Linked DNA regions of Cohaesibacter sp. ES.047. The protein of the gene in region 2 interacts with the protein of the main gene of each other region in a pairwise test. Links are inferred from orthologs where the notes say so. Each region holds a gene or a part of one and is shown on either strand. Other genes may lie near its edges.

The links.
Region 1: the proteins of CPH65_RS03775 (region 2) and CPH65_RS02690 interact in binary tests that used the Escherichia coli proteins (3 or more experiments, as listed by UniProt). The link is inferred for Cohaesibacter sp. ES.047 from one-to-one orthologs.

Annotation. Positions count from the first base shown.
Region 1 is NZ_LT907844.1:618,482-624,642, forward strand. The notes cover bases 1-3,329. They hold CPH65_RS02690 ([protein-PII] uridylyltransferase), read left to right. Parts: upstream 1-342; coding sequence 343-3,129; downstream 3,130-3,329. Other genes in these bases: mutS (DNA mismatch repair protein MutS), read left to right, coding at 1-189; murJ (murein biosynthesis integral membrane protein MurJ), read left to right, coding at 3,208-3,329. Also shown: more of murJ, read left to right, coding at 3,330-4,836; trpS (tryptophan--tRNA ligase), read left to right, coding at 5,021-6,094.
Region 2 is NZ_LT907844.1:832,916-845,278, forward strand. What follows is about bases 4,537-7,512. They hold CPH65_RS03775 (P-II family nitrogen regulator), read right to left. Parts: upstream 6,206-7,512; coding sequence 5,867-6,205; downstream 4,537-5,866. Other genes in these bases: CPH65_RS03770 (ammonium transporter), read right to left, coding at 4,537-5,823; tesB (acyl-CoA thioesterase II), read right to left, coding at 6,585-7,448. Also shown: CPH65_RS03735 (aldo/keto reductase), read right to left, coding at 1-524; CPH65_RS03740 (TerB family tellurite resistance protein), read left to right, coding at 790-1,260; CPH65_RS03745 (glutamine amidotransferase), read left to right, coding at 1,257-1,985; CPH65_RS03750 (YggT family protein), read left to right, coding at 2,446-2,724; ppa (inorganic diphosphatase), read right to left, coding at 2,888-3,412; CPH65_RS03760 (hypothetical protein), read left to right, coding at 3,796-3,981; CPH65_RS03765 (hypothetical protein), read left to right, coding at 4,003-4,206; more of CPH65_RS03770, read right to left, coding at 4,474-4,536; CPH65_RS03785 (ubiquinone biosynthesis hydroxylase), read left to right, coding at 7,663-8,913; CPH65_RS03790 (Trm112 family protein), read right to left, coding at 8,935-9,156; CPH65_RS03795 (LON peptidase substrate-binding domain-containing protein), read right to left, coding at 9,196-9,894; trxA (thioredoxin), read right to left, coding at 10,076-11,104; CPH65_RS03805 (prolyl-tRNA synthetase associated domain-containing protein), read right to left, coding at 11,313-11,825; CPH65_RS03815 (response regulator), read right to left, coding at 12,357-12,363. UniProt on the Escherichia coli protein: Involved in the regulation of nitrogen metabolism. Regulates the activity of its targets by protein-protein interaction in response to the nitrogen status of the cell.

The DNA.
Region 1 (6,161 bases), 220 kb from region 2 along the record:
CTCGAAGAGGGGGACAGACAGGCCCCGGCTGCAACCATCGACGATCTGCCGCTGTTTTCAAGGCCGGTTGCATCCATCACCCCGCAAGAGGTCGATGCTTTGCGGGACGCCCTGATGGAGCTTAACCCAGATGATCTCAGCCCGCGCGAAGCGCAGGACGCGCTCTACAGGCTTAAAGGTCTGTTGTGACCTATATGTTATCAAGGCACCCGGGATTTGCGCTTGACGATGGTGTCGACCTCGTCGCACATTGACGCAAAAAGAGGCACTGCCCGGTTTGTAGGCATATAGCCAGATTTGATCAGCAATTCACAGGTCCCTTTCGGACACAAGGCATGAGTTATGAAAATTTCCCCCCAGACAGACGGCCTGATCGACATTGATGCGACGCAGGCACAGCTCGACAAGATTGTTGCCGATCACGGAGGGGACGCTAAAGACCTGTCCACACGGGCCGATATCCTGCAACTTTTCAAGGACTCCCTGCAAACGGGCCGCGAACGCGCGGAAAAACTGCTCGAAGAGGATGGCATCGGGATTCTGTGCGCCATTCGCCTATCGTATCTGGAAGACCAGCTCATAACGCTCATCCATCGCTTTGCCATCAATCACGTTTACCGCGTCGACAATCCGACTGCTTCCGAGCGCCTCGCGATCGTTGCCGTTGGTGGCTATGGCCGCGCCACGCTGGCGCCCTTCTCGGACATCGATCTTCTGTTTCTGTTGCCCTACAAGCAGACCCCGTGGGGCGAGAGCGTGGTCGAATATATCCTCTACATGCTGTGGGACATGGGGCAAAAAGTGGGCCATGCGACGCGCACGCTCGATGAATGCGTCCGCCTGTCACGCAGCGACATGACCATCCGCACATCCATTCTCGAAGCCCGCTTCATCGATGGCGAAAAGCCCCTTTATGAAGGCCTCATCGACAAGTTCGACAAGGAAGTGATGAAAAATACCAGCGCGGACTTCATCGCCGCCAAGCTCGGCGAGCGGGATTCGCGCCACGAACAGCAGGGCAACTCGCGCTACATGGTCGAGCCCAATGTCAAGGAAGGCAAGGGTGGGCTCAGAGACATCCAGACCCTGTTTTGGATTGGCCAGTATGCCTATCGCGTCCGCAAGGGCAAGGAATTGGTCGACGCCGATGTCTTTTCGGCCGAAGAATATGCGCGCTTCAAAAAGGCCAACAACCATCTCTGGACCGTTCGCTGCCATCTGCACTTCCTCACCGGTCGCCCCGAGGAGCGGGTGAGCTTTGACGTTCAGCGCGAGCTGTCGGAAAAGATGGGCTACAAGTCGCGCCCCGGTCAGAATTCGGTGGAGCGCTTCATGAAGCACTATTTCCTTGTTGCCAAGGAAGTGGGCGAGTTGACGCGCGTCTTCTGCGCAGCTCTTGAAGAGGATTTCGGGCGATCCGCTCCAGGCATCAACCGCTTTCTGAATGCCATACCGTTTCGGCGGCGAAAGATTCGCAATGCAGACGGGTTCTGCATTGATCACGGACGGCTGTCGGTCGAAAACGAAGAAGTCATCAGCCAGAATCCGGTCAATATCCTGCGCATTTTCGAGGTGGCTGATCAAGAGAACCTGTTGCTGCATCCCGATGCCATGCAGGCGATCCATCACAATCTGCGCCTAATCGACAACGACATGCGCAACGACCCGAAAGCCAATGCTACGTTCCTGAGGATCCTGACCTCGCGCCGGGATCCCGAGAGTGTGCTGAGGCGCATGAACGAATCCGGCATTCTGGGTCGATTCATCCCCGAATTCGGTCGCATCGTCGCAATGATGCAGTTCAACATGTATCATCACTATACGGTCGATGAGCATTTGTTGCGGGCGGTCGGCATTCTCTCTGAGATCGAGAAGCAGGAACTCGGAGACGAGCATCCGCTGGCCCATGAGCTGGTGCCAAAGATCAAGGATCGGGTCGTGCTGTATGTGGCGGTCTTCCTGCACGATATTGCCAAGGGACGCCCGGAGCGCCATTCACCAGCCGGTGCGCAGGTTGCGCGCGAGCTGTGCCCGCGTCTGGGCCTGACTGACGAGCAGACCGAACAGGTCGCCTGGCTGATCATGGAACATCTGACGATGAGTCAGGTATCCCAGTCGCGCGATCTGTCCGACCGCAAGACCATCCTTGATTTCTGCAATGTCGTGCAGACCATGGAACAGATGCGCATGCTGCTGATCCTGACGATCGCCGATATCAAGGCCGTCGGGCCGGGCGTCTGGAATGGCTGGAAGGGCCAGCTTTTGCGCACCCTTTATTCCGAGGTCGAACCGATCCTGACCGGTGGCCATTCGCAGCAGAGCCGCGATTCGCGCGTTGCCCGCATGAAAGAAAAGGTCGCAGACCGGCTTTCCGCTTGGAGCGAGACGGAAATTGCGGCCTATCTCGATCTGCATTACTCGGCCTACTGGCTGAGGACCGATGTGGACAGCGCCGTTGCCCATGCCGAGCTCATTTACGAGGCCGACAAGAAAAAGCACAAGGTGGCCACGGCCATCAAGACCTACGAGTTCGAAGGCATCACCGAAATCACCATTCTCGCGCCCGACCATCCGCGCCTTCTGTCAATGATTGCCGGGGCCTGTTCGGCAGCCGGGGGCAACATTGTCGACGCGATGATCTTTACCACCACCGACGGGCGGGCTCTTGATACCATCCTGATCGAACGGGAATTTCTCGAAGACCATGACGAAAGGCGCCGGGCCAATCGGATTGTTGATCTTTTGGTACAGGTCCTAAAGGGCGAAACGCGGCTTCCAGCCCTCGTGCAGCAGAAGGAAGGCCACAAGCGGCGGCTGCAAACCTTCCGCCCGACCACCAAAGTCACGGTCAACAACGAAATCTCAAACCAGGCAACGGTTGTCGAAGTGGAGGGCCTCGACAGACCCGGTCTTCTGTCAGCCCTGACGCGCACCATTTCCGCGCTCAATCTCGACATCGCCTCGGCTCATATCACGACCTATGGCGAGCGGGTTGTCGACGCCTTCTATCTGACTGACCTGACCGGTGCCAAGATCTCCAACCCGGCCCGCAAGGACATCATTTCAGCCCGCTTGATGGAAGTGCTCAAAGGCAAGCTCAAGGAGCGCCCGACAGCGCCTGAGGAATAGCCGCAAATGACCCAAGGCTAGCCCCTCAGATGGTGTTTGACTGGCCAGAATTTGCGCGTATAAGACAAAAGGCCCTCAATGGGCCTTTTTTTACACGCCGGCTCTTTGCTCGTGATCGACACCCAATGGGTAGGGAAGGATGCTTCGATGTCCATGCTGAGAAATTTCGCCACAGTAGGCGTGGCGACCCTTGCCAGTCGGTTTCTGGGGTTTTTCCGCGACATCCTGATCGCCGCCAGTCTTGGCTCCGGACCAATTGCCGATGCCTTCTTTGTTGCCTTTCGCCTGCCAAACCTGTTTCGGCGGCTGTTTGCCGAAGGGGCCTTCAACTCTGCCTTCATTCCGATTTTTGCCGGATCCCTTGAGGATCAGGGCGAAGGCGGTGCGCGCAAGGTAGCCGAAGAGATCGTGGCGGGCCTTCTGTTCGTGTTGTTGCTGTTCACGGCGTTGGCCGAACTGGCCATGCCGCTCCTGATCCATGTGCTGGCACCGGGCTTTGGCGATGATCCGTCCAAATTCGATCTGGCCGTTGTGCTCTCGCGGATCACATTTCCCTATCTTCTGTGCATGTCGCTGATTGCCTTTCTGTCAGGCATTCTCAACAGCCTTGGAAAATTTGCGGCAGCAGCCTTTGCGCCCGTCCTTCTCAATGTGGTGATGATCGCAACCCTGATGCTGATCCTGTTTCTGGGGGTTGATAACAACCCCATGGCTGGGCATTTTCTGGCCTGGGGTGTTTTTATCGCCGGATTCGTGCAGCTTGCGGCTCTCATCTGGGCCATGATGCGGGCCGGGTTTCGGCTTAGCCTCAAACGGCCCCGGCACACGGAAAACACAAGAAAGCTCATCCGTCTTGGCATTCCCGGGATCGTGGCGGGAGGCGTGACGCAGCTCAACATCACCATCGGCACGATCATCGCTTCCTTTCAAGCAGGGGCTGTCTCCTATCTCTATTATGCGGACCGGATCTATCAGCTGCCGCTCGGCGTCGTGGGGATCGCCATTGGCGTGGTTCTGCTGCCTGACCTGACGCGCAAGGTTCGGGCGGAGAAGTCCGAAGCCGTCTACCATGCCCAGAACCGGGCGATGGAATTTGCCATGTTCCTCACCCTGCCTGCCGCCGTCGCGCTGGCGGTGGTGCCCGGCCCGATCATCGCGGTGTTGTTCGAGCGCGGCCAGTTTGATGCAGGCGACACCCAAATGACGGCGATGGCGCTTGCGGCCTTTGCCCTCGGCCTTCCCTCTTTCGTGCTCAACAAGGTGCTGTCTCCGGGCTTCTTTGCCCGTCAAGACACCAAGACACCGATGCAGTTTGCAACCGTCGCCATGGTTATCAATGTGGCTGGCTCGCTTCTGATGTTTCCGTCTTTGCAGCATGTGGGGATAGCCCTTGCGACCACTCTGGCCGGCTGGGTCAACGCTTTATTGCTGGGGGTCACACTCTGGCGACGCGGGCATTTTCATGCCGATGCGCAGCTAATCCGCCGCCTTGCGCTCTATTGCCTTTGCGCGGTTCTCATGGGAGTTGGCGTCTTCATGCTCTCGGCCTATCTGACCCCATGGCTTGAGGCTCCCTTGCTAATCACGCGGGGACTTACGCTCGGGGTGCTCGTGGGGGTGGGGATCGCCCTGTTTCTGGTTACGAGCCTTGTGACCGGTGCGATCTCGCTTGGCGACATCCGCCGCCAGATGCGGCGTGGCACCTGAGCATCAATGAAAACGCGGGTGACGGTTTCGAAAATCCCTTGCATCCAGCTTGGCCTTGTCCGATAACGCTGCAAGCCGCATGTGTCCCGCCGCGCTCATCAGACGCGGATTTTGTGACAATGCGGCACATTTTTTCCCTCCCCCTCGCGCGTCCAACCGCCTGGGCAACATCATGAGGCATTCCATGGCCAGCTTTGAGCCACGTGTATTCTCCGGCATTCAACCATCCGGCAACCTGCATCTGGGCAACTATCTTGGTGCGATCACCAAGTTTGTCGACCTGCAATCCTCCTACAATTGCATTTTCTGTGTCGTCGACATGCATGCCATCACGGTCTGGCAGGATCCCGAAGGCCTGATCCGTCGGACCCGTGAGGTCACGGCGGGCTTTCTTGCGTCCGGCATAGATCCTGAAAAGCATATCGTCTTCAACCAGAGTCAGGTTCCCGCCCATGCCCAGCTGGCCTGGGTGTTCAATTGCGTGGCCCGGATGGGGTGGCTTAGCCGGATGACCCAGTTCAAGGACAAAGCGGGCAAGAACCGCGAGAATGTGTCCTCGGGTCTGTTTGCCTATCCCAACCTGATGAGTGCGGACATTCTGGTCTACAAGGCCACCCATGTTCCGGTGGGCGAAGACCAGAAGCAGCATCTGGAACTGGCGCGCGACACGGCACAGAAGTTCAACATCGACTATGCCGAGCGTATCGCGCAGCTGGGTTATGGCGTGGACAATATCGACCGTGATGTGACGACCGATCCCGAGCTGGTCTTCTTCCCGCAGCCGGAGCCACTGATCGGCGGTCCGGCTCCGCGGGTGATGTCGCTTCGGGATGGTGGCAAGAAAATGTCCTCGTCGGACGCGTCTGACAAAGCGCGCATCAACATGACCGATGATGCGGATACCATCTCTCAAAAGATCCGCAAGGCCAAAACCGACCCTGAAGCCCTTCCCAGCGAAGTCGCAGGACTGGAAGGCCGGGCTGAAGCCTCCAACCTTGTCGGCATCTACGCGGCGCTCTCGGGTCTGTCAAAAGACGATGTTCTAAAGGAACATGGCGGTTCGGAATTTTCCAAATTCAAGCCCGCTCTGGTCGAGCTGTCTCTCTCCAAGTTGTCTCCGATCACCTCGGAGATGCGCCGCTTGATGGACGATCCGGGGCACATCGACGCCGTCCTCAAAAAAGGGGCCGAAAAGGCAGACGCCATCGCCTCCCCCATCCTTGATCAGGTCAAGGATATCGTGGGCTTCATTCGCTAGAAATAGAAGAAGCTTCGTACTACCCGTCAGCCCGGATCAACTTCGTTTGGTCCGGGCTTTCCTGTTC
Region 2 (12,363 bases):
TAGATGACCTGCAGGCTGAGAAGGCCGTCCTGCTTGATGCACATGAGGCCTTCTTCGACGGTTTCCACGCTGGCACCAAAGTGGCGGATCACACCTTGGTCCTTGAGTTCACGCAGCCAGTCGAAAATCGCGCCCTCGCGCATGACTTCGGTCGGGATGCAGTGGAGCTGGATCAGATCGAGGCAATCCATGCCAAGACGCTTGCGGGATTCGTCGATGCCAGCGCGCAGGGTTTCCTTGGTGTAGTTATCGGGATAGACGTCGCCACGCCCGAATTTCGTCGCCACGCGAATGTCTGCGGACGGTTTTGACTTGAGGAATTTGCCGATCAGCTCTTCGCTCTTGCCCGCGCCGTAGACGTTGGCGGTGTCGAAAAACGTGACGCCCTGATCATATGCGGCCTCAAGAATCGACAGGCCGGTCTCCTCAGCAACCGGCGCACCCCAGTCGGCGCCCAGCTGCCAGCAACCAAGACCCACTTCGCTCACCTGAAAACCGGTGGCACCCAACTTTCTTTGTTTCATTGTTTGCTTCCCCCCTTGGTCGGGTTTGTTGATCAAATTGCTGCCCGGTTGCAAATTCTGATTTGTTCACGGTGCTATCCTAATCACTGAATGGGGCCATGTCTTGCCTTGCCGGACCAAAAACGGGATTATTCATGTTGAAAGAAGGTTTTGAGGCGTTATGCTCACTGCATAGGAACGGTAAAGGCTTGAATCAGTGTTCTCATCAATTACCTAGACACTTACTTACCCCCGCACGCCTTTGCTGAATGGATTGGATTATCGAATGTTTGAAAAACTCATGGAAATGTTCCGCGAATTGGCGGGCGAGACAGAAGACAGCCAGCTCTTCGCCGATGGAGATCCCCGGGTCGCAACAGCCGCTTTGCTCGTGCATCTTGTATCAGTTGATGGTGTGATCGACGAGCGGGAACAGGCGGTGCTGAAATCGGTTTTGAGAGAGAAATTCTCGCTCTCCGATGATGAAACTGCCGAATTGATTGCTTTTGCGCATCAACGGGACAAGGAAGCGGTCGACTTCTATCACTTCACATCGGTTCTGAAACGCGACCTTGATGACGAAGGCCGGAACCAAATCATCGAAATGATGTGGGAGCTGGTGTTTGCGGATGGTCAGATCGACGAATTCGAAGACAATATGGTCTGGCGGGTGTCCGAGCTGCTCGGCGTTTCCAGGCGGGAACGCATCCGGATGCGGCAGCATGTTCAGGCGCAGGCGGAGCAGCCTGAAGAATGAGCGGTATCAAGAGGGCGGACGGAGACAGGGTTCTCATAATCCTGCATCAGGAGACCTCGATACCTGGCCGTGTGGGCACAATGCTCGAGGGACGGGGCTTCAAGCTTGACATTCGTCGACCGCGATTTGGTGATCCGTTGCCCAAAAGCATGGACGCGCATGCCGGGGCGGTGATCTTCGGTGGCCCCATGAGCGCCAATGATCCCGACGCCTTCATCAAGCGCGAAACCGACTGGATTTCGGTGCCCTTGCGGGACAATAAGCCATTTCTGGGCATTTGCCTTGGCGGTCAGATGCTGTCCAAGCAGCTGGGCGGGCAGGTAACGGCCCATCCGAAGGATCTGGTGGAAATCGGCTATTATCCCATTCGGCCCACAGAGGCGGGGGAGACTTTGATGTCATGGCCGAAAAAAGTCTATCAGTGGCACGGAGAGGGTTTTTCTCTGCCCAAGGAGGCGGAGTTGCTGGCCAGTGGTGACACCTTCCACAATCAGGCCTTCCGGTATGGTGAGAATGCGTTCGGGCTGCAGTTCCATCCGGAAGTGACCCTGCGCATGATGCATATCTGGACGACCAAGGCCTCCGAGCGCCTCAAGTATCCCGGCGCGAAGAAAAAGCGCAACCACTATGCCGGACGGTTCCTTTATGACCCGGCTGTGGATCGGTGGCTTGTGGCTTTTCTTGACCAATGGATCGGGATTGCCGGTCCTCGCCAGCCGCGATAGTCAATTCGCTTTGCAATTTGCGAAGAGGCTCTTGCAATCTGCAAGTCTCAGATCTTAACAGCTGTTTAGTGTGCCGACCGGTGTGGCCGTATGTTGTGGGCGCTGGTTGATCATGCATCAATATATTGATTTTCCACGCGTTCTCTGTATCTGGCATGCATCTTGCCATTAAAAGATAAGCTGGCATCTGGTATTTGCGTAGCCAGCACATTTTAAAAAGCCCCGATGCGTGCGTGTTTTGTGTCCGTATTGGGGCTTTTCAATAGGGTGACGGTACCGGCATTCCTCACCAAAGGTGTTTTTTCAGCGAATCTGGGGTGAATTTACGGTGTGATCTTGCAGCCGTGTTGCAGGATCGCTAAATGAGAAACGTGTTATCGGCGCTTGGGCGCCGTCTTTGTCCCGCCGGTTGACCGTGATCGCAAGGGGCTATGGCCTACCGAGTGTTGTGAGGGTGAATATGACAGCTCTAATTCTTCTGATTGATCAGGTCCTCGCGATCTATACCTATATTGTGATTGCCACGGCGGTGTTTTCCTGGCTGTTCGCATTCAACATCGTCAATCCGCGCAACCAGATCGTCTCGACGATCTATGAGGTTTGCTGGCGTTTGACCGAGCCGATATTGTCGCGTATTCGCGGGATCATTCCGGTGATGGGTGGTCTTGATCTTTCGCCGATCGTGCTGTTGCTGGCCATCTTCTTTGTGCGCAACCTGCTGCGCACCGGTATCTACTGATCGGTTTTAAAGCGCTTGTGGTGCTGCGATAGGCATACGGTCTGGTTGCACCTGGGCGTTTTCCAAAAGTGAATTGTCATTAAAAAAAGCGCGGATGCCAGAAGGTATCCGCGCTTTTTCATGTCTGGATTGGTTGTCCGGTCGATAAGACCTTGAGACAGCCTTAGTTTTTCACGTTGTCGATGGAAATCTGAATCATTTCCATGGCTTTTTCCGGGCCGGCCCAGTCATCGATTTTGACCCATTTGCCGGGCTCGAGATCCTTGTAGTGCTCGAAGAAATGCTTGATCTGTTCGATCAGGTTTTTGGGCAGATCTTCATAGGTCTTGATGTGATCGTAGTGGCTGGTCAGCTTGGAGTGCGGCACGGCGACGACTTTTTCGTCCTTGCCGCCGTCATCTTCCATGATCAGTACGCCAATCGGACGGGCGCGCATGACCACACCGGGGCTGAGCTGGGCATCGCCCACGACGAGCACGTCGATCGGGTCGCCATCGTCGGCAAGGGTGTTCGGGATGAAGCCATAGTCGCAAGGATAGGCCATGGGGGTGAACAGGAAGCGGTCCACAAAGACGGCACCGGAATCCTTCTCGACTTCATATTTTACAGAAGAACCCTTTGGCACTTCAATCACGACAAAGATGTCTTCCGGTGCGTTCTTGCCGGCAGGGATTTCGCTGATATTCATGGCTGCAACTCCAATTGGGGCCTGATGCTCGTCCGGCCCGATTGCAATAAATCGGACAGGGTTGGACCCGACCAATTGCATGCCAACCCCACGTCGCCATGCAATGGTCGATTGTTGTTGCCGGTTTAGGGTTTCTTTGCCGTGAGTGCAAGACAAACCTTTGATCTAGCGACGCGTCTTTCTTTGCTGTGCCGGATCAAGCGCCTGTAATTTTCCGTATAAATGCGTTGATCTTCAAAATTTTAGTGATCGGCTCTGTGCAAATTTTAAGTATTTATTGGAACCTTTTTCGGGCTTAGCGCGTCATATAAGCGAGGGCGATGAGGGAAAACACTGAAATCGCTTGGACTTTAAATATCAACTGATCAGTCGTGAGGATGAAAATGGTTGTTTTTGATCCGGTTAAGTTCATGGGGTTTGTCGCCGGTAGCTCTCTTTTGGGAGCGATTTTGCTTCTTGGCTCTCCGGCGCGATCTCAAGAGATGACGTCGCAATACAGCAAGGTCGAAACGGCACCGTGCATGACTCGCATCGTCGATGCGGAAGGCCAGCATTTGAAGCAGCTCTAAAGGCGGAGAGGGAGTTTCTTTGTGCTTGCGCGCGATCGCACCAACGCCGAGGATCAGGCGCTGGTTATCACCAAATACCAAAAGCATGACGATTGCATCGCTGGCTTGGTCGAAGCGACGGCCGAACCCGATGCCGAAAAATTGGTGAGGAATTTCGTCTGCGGTCAGGTTCAGGCCAAATGGAACAAAAAGACCGGCAATCTGGCGGACAGCATGCAGTTCTGAGTATACATAAACTGATGATCGAAAGCTGCGGCACTTAGGCCAGCAGCGAGTGGGGAGCCCTTGACCGGCTGCCCTTTTTTTATGCCTTCATGCCGTGACGTTGGCGCCGCACCGTTCTTTGCTTCTTGAAGCGATGTAGATCGAGCAAAAAGACAAAAAAAGAAACCCGCCGGTGGTTGCCGACGGGTTTCTCCCTCTGGAGCCCAGTTGTGGGCAAGTGAGCTTTGAGCGGAGGAGGTGATGGCCTCCGCTCTGCTCTTGTATCGCTTATACGCGCTGGCTGCCGTGGCCGAATTCCGGGTATGCTTCGACGCCGATTTCGGCTTTGTCGAGACCCATGTATTCTTCTTCTTCGGTAACACGGATGCCCATGACGGCTTTCAGGATGCCCCATACGATGAACGAGCAGACAAGGGTGAAGACGCCGTAGGAGACGACACCGATGAACTGGGTCACGTAGGAGGTGCCATCGTTGGTGAACGGAACAATCATGGTGCCCCAGATGCCAGCCAGAAGGTGGACAGGGATTGCGCCGACAACGTCATCGATTTTCAGCTTGTCGAGAAGCGGAACCGCAAAGACGACGATGGCTGCGCCGATGGCGCCGATGATGATGGCCTGACCAATGGTTGGGGTCAGCGGTTCAGCGGTGATGGCAACAAGGCCAGCCAGTGCGCCGTTGAGGACCATGGTCACGTCGACCTTCTTGTAGAGGATCTGCAGAAGGATCATTGCCGTGACGACACCGCCAGCAGCTGCCATGTTGGTGTTGGCAAAGATGCGGGAAACGTCGGTCACATCACCAATGGTGCCCATAGCGAGCTGGGATGCGCCGTTGAAGCCGAACCAGCCGAGCCACAGGATGAACGTGCCAAGGGTCGCCAGAGCAACGTTGGAAGCAGGCATCGGGTTCACGGTGCCATCTGCTGCGTATTTGCCTTTACGTGCACCGAGAAGCAGAGCACCAGCAAGAGCTGCCCAGCCACCAACGGAGTGAACGAGCGTGGAACCGGCGAAATCGGAGAAGCCCATTTCGGACAGCCAACCTGCACCCCACTGCCAGGACCCGGCGATTGGGTAGATGAAACCGGTCAGGACCACTGTGAAGATCATGAAAGGCCACAGTTTGATGCGCTCGGCAAGGGTACCGGACACGATGGATGCGGCGGTTGCCACGAACACCATCTGGAAAAACCAGTCAGATGCGGTGGAATAGCCGGTATCCAGAGCGTTGCCGCCAACCGCATCGATGCCATACATGAAGGAGAAGGAACCGATATAGCCACCATCAACGCCGGTGTACATCAGGTTGTAGCCGATCAGGTAGTACATGATGCCTGCAACGGAATACAGGGCGATGTTCTTCAGGCTCTGCATCGAGACGTTCTTGGTGCGAACCAGACCGGCTTCGAGCATTGCGAAACCAGCGGCCATCCACATGACGAGGAAGCCACCGATCAAGAAGAGCAAGGTGTTCAGAATATATTGAGTATGACTAGCAGCTTCGCCGGTCGCGGCTGCTACTTCGGCAGCTGGAGCGGCGGCGTCCTGTGCAAGGGCCGGGCCCGCCACAAAGGCAGCTGCGCCAACAAGAAGGGCAAGGGTTACTTTTGACATAGGGTTGTCCTTGATTTTTCGCTTCTACTTGACTGGGATTGGCTTAGAGCGCGTCGGTGTCGGTTTCGCCGGTGCGGATGCGCATGACATGCTCAAGAGAGGTGACGAAGATCTTGCCATCACCGATCTGGCCGGTGGCCGCTGCCTTGGAGATGGCTTCAATGGTCTTTTCAGCCTTGTCCGATGTAACGGCAACTTCGATTTTGAGTTTGGGAAGGAAGCTGACCGAATATTCGGTCCCGCGATAGATTTCGGTGTGACCCCGTTGACGACCAAAGCCTTTGACTTCCGTCACGGTCAGGCCTTCAATGCCTTCAGCGGACAGCGCTTCGCGCACGGCTTCTAGCTTGAATGGCTTGATAATGGCGATAATGAACTTCATGGCACTCTCTCATGTCCCTCATTGGGTTTCTTTTTTGACGATACCTCCCCAAATGTCAGGCGAATTCGGGTCGGGCTTTTTCGTTTCATCCCCCTTGCTCTTTCAAGAGCCGTGCCAATTTCAGTAACTTTTTGTTAAGCTACTGAAAACGCGTTGAAATCGGGAATTTGAGTTTGGAAATGTGGCTTGCTTGATAATTGTGCAACGACCAATTTTGACTAAAAAACGCTCAAAAAATATAAATTGCACAATTTTTGTCCAGTTAAATGCCTCGATTTTCAAATCATGGCCCGGTGGGGAGTCATTTCAAGAGTTTAAACTGCTCAAGCTTTGGGCGATATGGTTAATTCGTCTGGCGAGCGTCCGTCTGCAGTGCCACTTATATGCTCACTTTGCGAATTAGTCCTTCCTGAACAGTAGAGGCGACCAAAACCCCGTCGCGGCGAAAAATGGATCCGCGATTGAAACTGCGCGCGCCGCCGGCCCATGGACTGTCCTGGGAATAGAGCAGCCATTCGTCCGCCTTAAAGTCGGCATGAAACCACATGGCATGGTCAAGGCTTGCTGCGCTGATGTCCTCGTGGAATACCGAGCGGCCATGGGCAAACAGCGATGTGTCGAGCAGGGTCATGTCGGAGGCATAGGCCAGAGCGCATTTGTGAATGGCCGGATCATCTGGCAGTTTTGAGGTTGTTCGAACCCAAACATGCTGGATCGGATCGAGCTTCTTGTTGGTCGTGTAATGCTCGATATTCACCGGGCGCAATTCGATGGGCCGTGTGCGCCGGAAATAGCCTTTGATGTCATCCGGAGCCTTGGTCATCAGCGCCTCAAAGACGTCTTTTTCTGTGGCGAGGTCTTCCGGCGCGGGTACGTCAGGCATGCCCATCTGATGAGCAAAGCTTTCTTCCTTTTTATGAAAGGAGGCCGACATGGCAAAAATCGCCTCGCCATGCTGGATCGCCAGCACACGGCGCGTGACAAAGGACTGGCCGTCGCGCAGATTGTCCACTTGGTAGATGATGGGCGTGGTGGGATCGCCCGGTCGCATGAAATAGCATTGCAGAGAATGGGCGAAGCGATCCGGCGGCACTGTGCGCGATGCTGCAACGAGGGCCTGACCAATCACCTGGCCACCAAAGACCCGCTGCCATCCCTCCTTTGGACTTGTGCCCCGGAACAGATTTACCTCCAGTTGCTCCAGATCGAGAATGGAAAGCAGAGTGTCAATTGCTGAATTCATGTGAAGGTCCGTCGGCTTACTAGATAACGTGCTGGTTTAAAGACGTCACAGTCTCCGAATTGGCGTGTGATTGCAATTGGTCCGGAGTCGGAAATTAGGGGTATTGGGGTTGCCTGATAAGAACTTGTGCTTTCGCTTCTTCGTAGAAAGATGCATAAACTGAGGCGAAACGGAACTGACAGGCACCGGTTGGCCTGTCCGGAAAGGAAGACCGATGTCAACAAGCAAAGGCCAAGCGCACACCGAACCGATGGACCGTTATGATCTGGTGATTGCCGGTGGTGGCTATGTGGGCCTGTCGCTGGCACTGGCTGTCCGTCAGGCTGTCGACTTGTCGGTGCTGGTGATCGAACCGCAGCCCTTTGATGTGATGCGCAAGGATGAGCGCGCGTCAGCAGTGGCCGCTGCGGCTGGGCGAATGCTTGATGAACTGGGTGTGTGGCAGACCATCGAGCCGGACGCCGAACCCATTCGCGACATGATCGTTACCGACAGCAAGCTTCAGGATGTGGTGCGGCCGGTGTTGCTGACATTCGAGGGCGATACGGACAATGGCGAGCCCTTTGCACACATGGTGCCAAACGGTGTGATGGTGGGTGCCCTGCAGGATGCAGCGCGTGATGCCGGCGTCGAGCTCGTTGAAGCGGAGTCGGTGCGTGATTTTGTTGATGAAGAAGCGCGGGTGCTGATATCGCTTGCCTCGGGCAAGGTTATCGAGGCGGGGCTGTTGATTGCTGCGGATGGCGTGCGGTCGCGCCTTAGGGATCTTGCAGGCATTTCGACCGTCAAGGTCGACTATGATCAGGTTGGCATCGTGACCACCGTCGAGCATGAGCGGCCCCATGAAGGACGGGCGGTGGAGCATTTTCTGCCAGCTGGTCCCTTTGCCATTCTGCCACTCAAGGGCAATCGCTCGTCTCTGGTATGGAATGAGCGCACGAGCGACGCCAGACGCATGCTGGACATGGATGATTTCACCTTCGGGCTTGAGCTGGAACGCCGGTTCGGCAAGCAGCTGGGGGCGCTCAAGGAGCTTGGTCCCCGCAAGGGCTTTCCGCTCGGCATGACACTTGCGCGGTCTTATGTCGCGCCGCGCTTTGCCCTGATCGGCGATGCTGCACACGGTATTCATCCGATTGCCGGGCAGGGGCTCAATCTGGGTTTCAAGGATGCGGCGGCTCTGGCCGAGGTGATTGTCGCGGGCGCACGGTTGGGCGAGGATATCGGGTCGCTTACCGTTCTGGAGCGCTATCAGAGCTGGCGCCGGTTCGATGTGGTGCAGATGGGCATGACTTGCGATCTTCTCAACAGGCTATTCTCGAACCGCAGCGACGTGTTGCGTCATGTGCGTGATTTCGGGCTGGGTGTTGTCGAGCGGCTACCGGCCCTCAAACGCATGTTCATAGAGGAAGCCGCTGGCAATCGGGGTGATGTGCCGCGCCTGCTCAAGGGAGAGGCGCTGTGAGGCTGTCCACCGCGCGTGGTGTCAGTCTTCGAGCCTGCGGGCTTCGCTCGCCAGCATGATCGGCACGCCCTCGCGGATGGGATAGGCCAACTTGGCTGCCTTGCTGATCAGTTCCTGCGCGCCCTCGTCGTAGATGAGTGTTGTCTTGCTCACCGGGCAGACGAGAATTTCCAGAAGCTTGCGATCAACTGTTCCGGTTTTTCCCTCCGGTTGGGCGGTTTTGCTAAATTGTGACTCTGCCACACTCAATCTCCCGTGTTTTCCGATCGCTTCTGCCGGTCTTTATTGCAGGGTGGCCGTGCCGTCGCTGTCGCCGCTTGCCAGATGCATTTCGGTGATGGCGATCAGTGTTTCGGCGCGCAAGGACAGGCTTTCTGCTTCCAGAAGAGCCTGTTTTTCGGCAATTCCGTAAGGACTCATCATGGACAGGGAATTGACCAGAATCTCGTTTGACGATTTGGCCACATTGTCCCAGTCCGCTTCCATATCGTTGGCGTCGAGAAAGGCGCGGAACATTCCGAGCAGTCCGTCCCGGTCGACCGCTTCCTCGCCAAAGCCTTCAATCAGGTCCTCTGCGAATTCCTCGCAATCCACCTCTGCCATGCGGAAGGGAAAGTCGGATTGCTTTTCGGATACCAGCTTGAAGCGGCAAAGCCCGGCCAGCGTGATCAACACACGCCCGTCACCGGTTTCGCCATAGGCCGAGATCCGTCCCAGACAGCCGATCTGCTGGAGTTGGGAGGATCCGTTGCTGTCGTCGCTATCCTCGAGTACGACGTCGTCTTCCTTGAGCGGCTGGATCATGCCGATGATGCGGTCATTCTGCATCGCATGCTCGATCATGGCGATATAACGGTCCTCGAAGATGTTAAGCGGCATCTGGGTGCGTGGCAGCAACAGGACTTCTTCGAGCGGAAAGATTGGAATGATGGCCGGAATGTCTCTCGGGCTGTCATAGTAGGCGTTGCCAGCTTGGGCCATGGTTTCTCCTTGTTCCCCGCGCGGCGCACTTGGTCGCGCGCGGACAGCTTTCTAGTCGGAAATTGTCTTGTCGCCACAAGGCGCGGTCTCCGGCCACTCCCACCCTGCCTGACAGACTCAGTCACGCAGGGTGATTTGGCCGGTCGATATGCCAGTTCAGGCCGGGAGGCCGGTTCGGTCCTTACGAGAAAAGGACCGAGGACAGTTTGCGTCTGCCATCGACACTGGCAGGATCCATCACACCCCAGCTTTCAAAGAATTGCAAAAGCTGTTTGCGGGCGCCGTCCTCGTTCCAGTCACGATCGTTCTTGATGATGGTGATGAGATGGTCGAGTGCCTCAATGCGCTTGTTCTTGCCATTGAGCGCAATGGCAAGATCGAAACGCGCCTGATTGTCATCTGGATTGGCGTCGAGCTTGGCCTGAAGCTCTCCCAGGTCGCCAAGGTCGGCGCTCTGTTCGGCCAGCTCGAGGCTCGCCTTGAAAGCCTGTGCGTCCTTGTCCGCGAGGGCCTCTTCGGGCATTGCATCGAGTACGCCGCGGGCCCGTTCCAGTTCTTCCAGAGCGAGGAAGCAGTTGCCCAGCCCCACCATGGCCGGAACATGATCGGGATATTGCTGAAGGATCGCACCAAAGATCTGAAGGGCCTCACCGGGTTCGCCCTGATCGAGCAGGCCATTTGCCTGAGTGCAGGCTTCCTCAATGGGGTCGGCGGCCGGTTCACTGCCGTTTTTCTCGATGAAGGCCTTGATCTGGCTTTCGGGTTGGACGCCCATGAAGCCGTCAACGGGACGTCCATCCTTGAAGGCAACGACGGCTGGAACTGACTGGATGCCCATCTGGCCCGGAATGGCCGGATGATCATCAATGTTCAGCTTGACCAGCTTGACACGGCCCTTGGCTTCGGTGACCGCCTTTTCAAGAATGGGGGTGAGCTGCTTGCAGGGGCCGCACCAAGGGGCCCAGAAGTCGACGAGGATCGTCGTCACCTTGGAGGCCTCGATGACGTCCTGCATGAAGGTCTCGGTTGTGGTGTCCATGATGAGAGGACCGGTATCCTGAGCCTGAGCTTGAGCTTGGGCCTGAAGTGGAGCCTGGGCCGGTTTTGGCGCGGGTGATGGTGCGGCGCCAAAGGAAGCAGCGCCAGACCCCTGCGAAGAGGTGTAGCTTGCGGACATGCCGCTGCCATAGCCGTAGGACTTGTCGTTCATGATTGCGGTCCTTCATTCGTGAACATTCGACGGGAAGGGCTTCGGAAGGTAGTCCGTTTGGCCCGCTTTCCTGTTTTGTGTCAGATTTTCGGTTTGGTATCAATATGGGGAACGTGGCCGGTCGCTTCAATGCTCAAATGGTTTGCTTGCCCAAACAGCCCCTTTCCGAGCTGCGTCCGGGTCAGGTCGCGTCCAGGCTGCGTTCGGGCTAGGATGCTTCTTCTTCCTTTTCGAGCCTCAAAATGGTTGGCTCGTGACCGGTCGCCTTGAAAAAGGCGAGAAGATCATCTTTGGCGATAGCCGTGGTTGCCGTGTTCTCCAGCGGGTGGAAGTTGAGCAGATCGTGGGTCATCAGATTGGCATCGAGCACGAGCTGAACTGCCCCTTTGTCACGATCGTTGATGAGGCCAAAGGGTGTTACCGAGCCGGGCGTGACGCCCAGATGCTCAAACAGCAGATCGGCATTGCCAAAGCTGACACGGCCGCAATCATATTTCTTGTGAAAGCTCTTGAGATCCACGTCTGTGTCATTGATGCAGACGACCAGAATGAGATTGCCCTTCTTGTCCTTGAGGAACAAATTCTTGGAATGGCCGCCGGGCAGATCTTGCTTGATCTTGTGGCTTTCATCCACGGTAAAGACGGCCTCATGGTCGTGTGTTGTCGTCTTTATGCCGAGGGTTGCGAGGAAATCGAACAGGTCCTGTCGGGTTGCGGCCATTGGGGTGCCTCTGTGTTGTTCTTTGCTAGAAGTCTGCGTCGGCAGGAGCGGCCGCGCAGGTGTCATGGACGGTGTCACCTATAGCGCTCTTAGTCTTCTACCCCTTTTATCGCAAGAGTACCGCGGCAGGAAATCCGACCGGAAAGCAAGGGGTGTTTTTCCGGTATGTGAAAAAGATTCACAGTCGGTGGGAAAAAATCTTTTTTTGTAATTTCTTTGTTGCAATTGGTCTGCAGGTCGTACATATAAGCACGCGTCGGCGGCACGGAGCGCCGTTCCGGCAGCGAATACTTGTCGCTAACGGTTTGAGAAACCGAACGAGTTTCGCGGGCGTAGCTCAGGGGTAGAGCACAACCTTGCCAAGGTTGGGGTCGTGGGTTCGAATCCCATCGCCCGCTCCAAATTAAAAGGCTTTCGCAGAAATGCGGAAGCCTTTTTTGTTTTCGCCAATCCATCAAGCCCGAGCGTTCCCAAGCATCCGCTGTGTTTTCCTGCGTCCTTCTGACGCCAAGGCAGCCGCCGGGACCGGTGCTAGTTG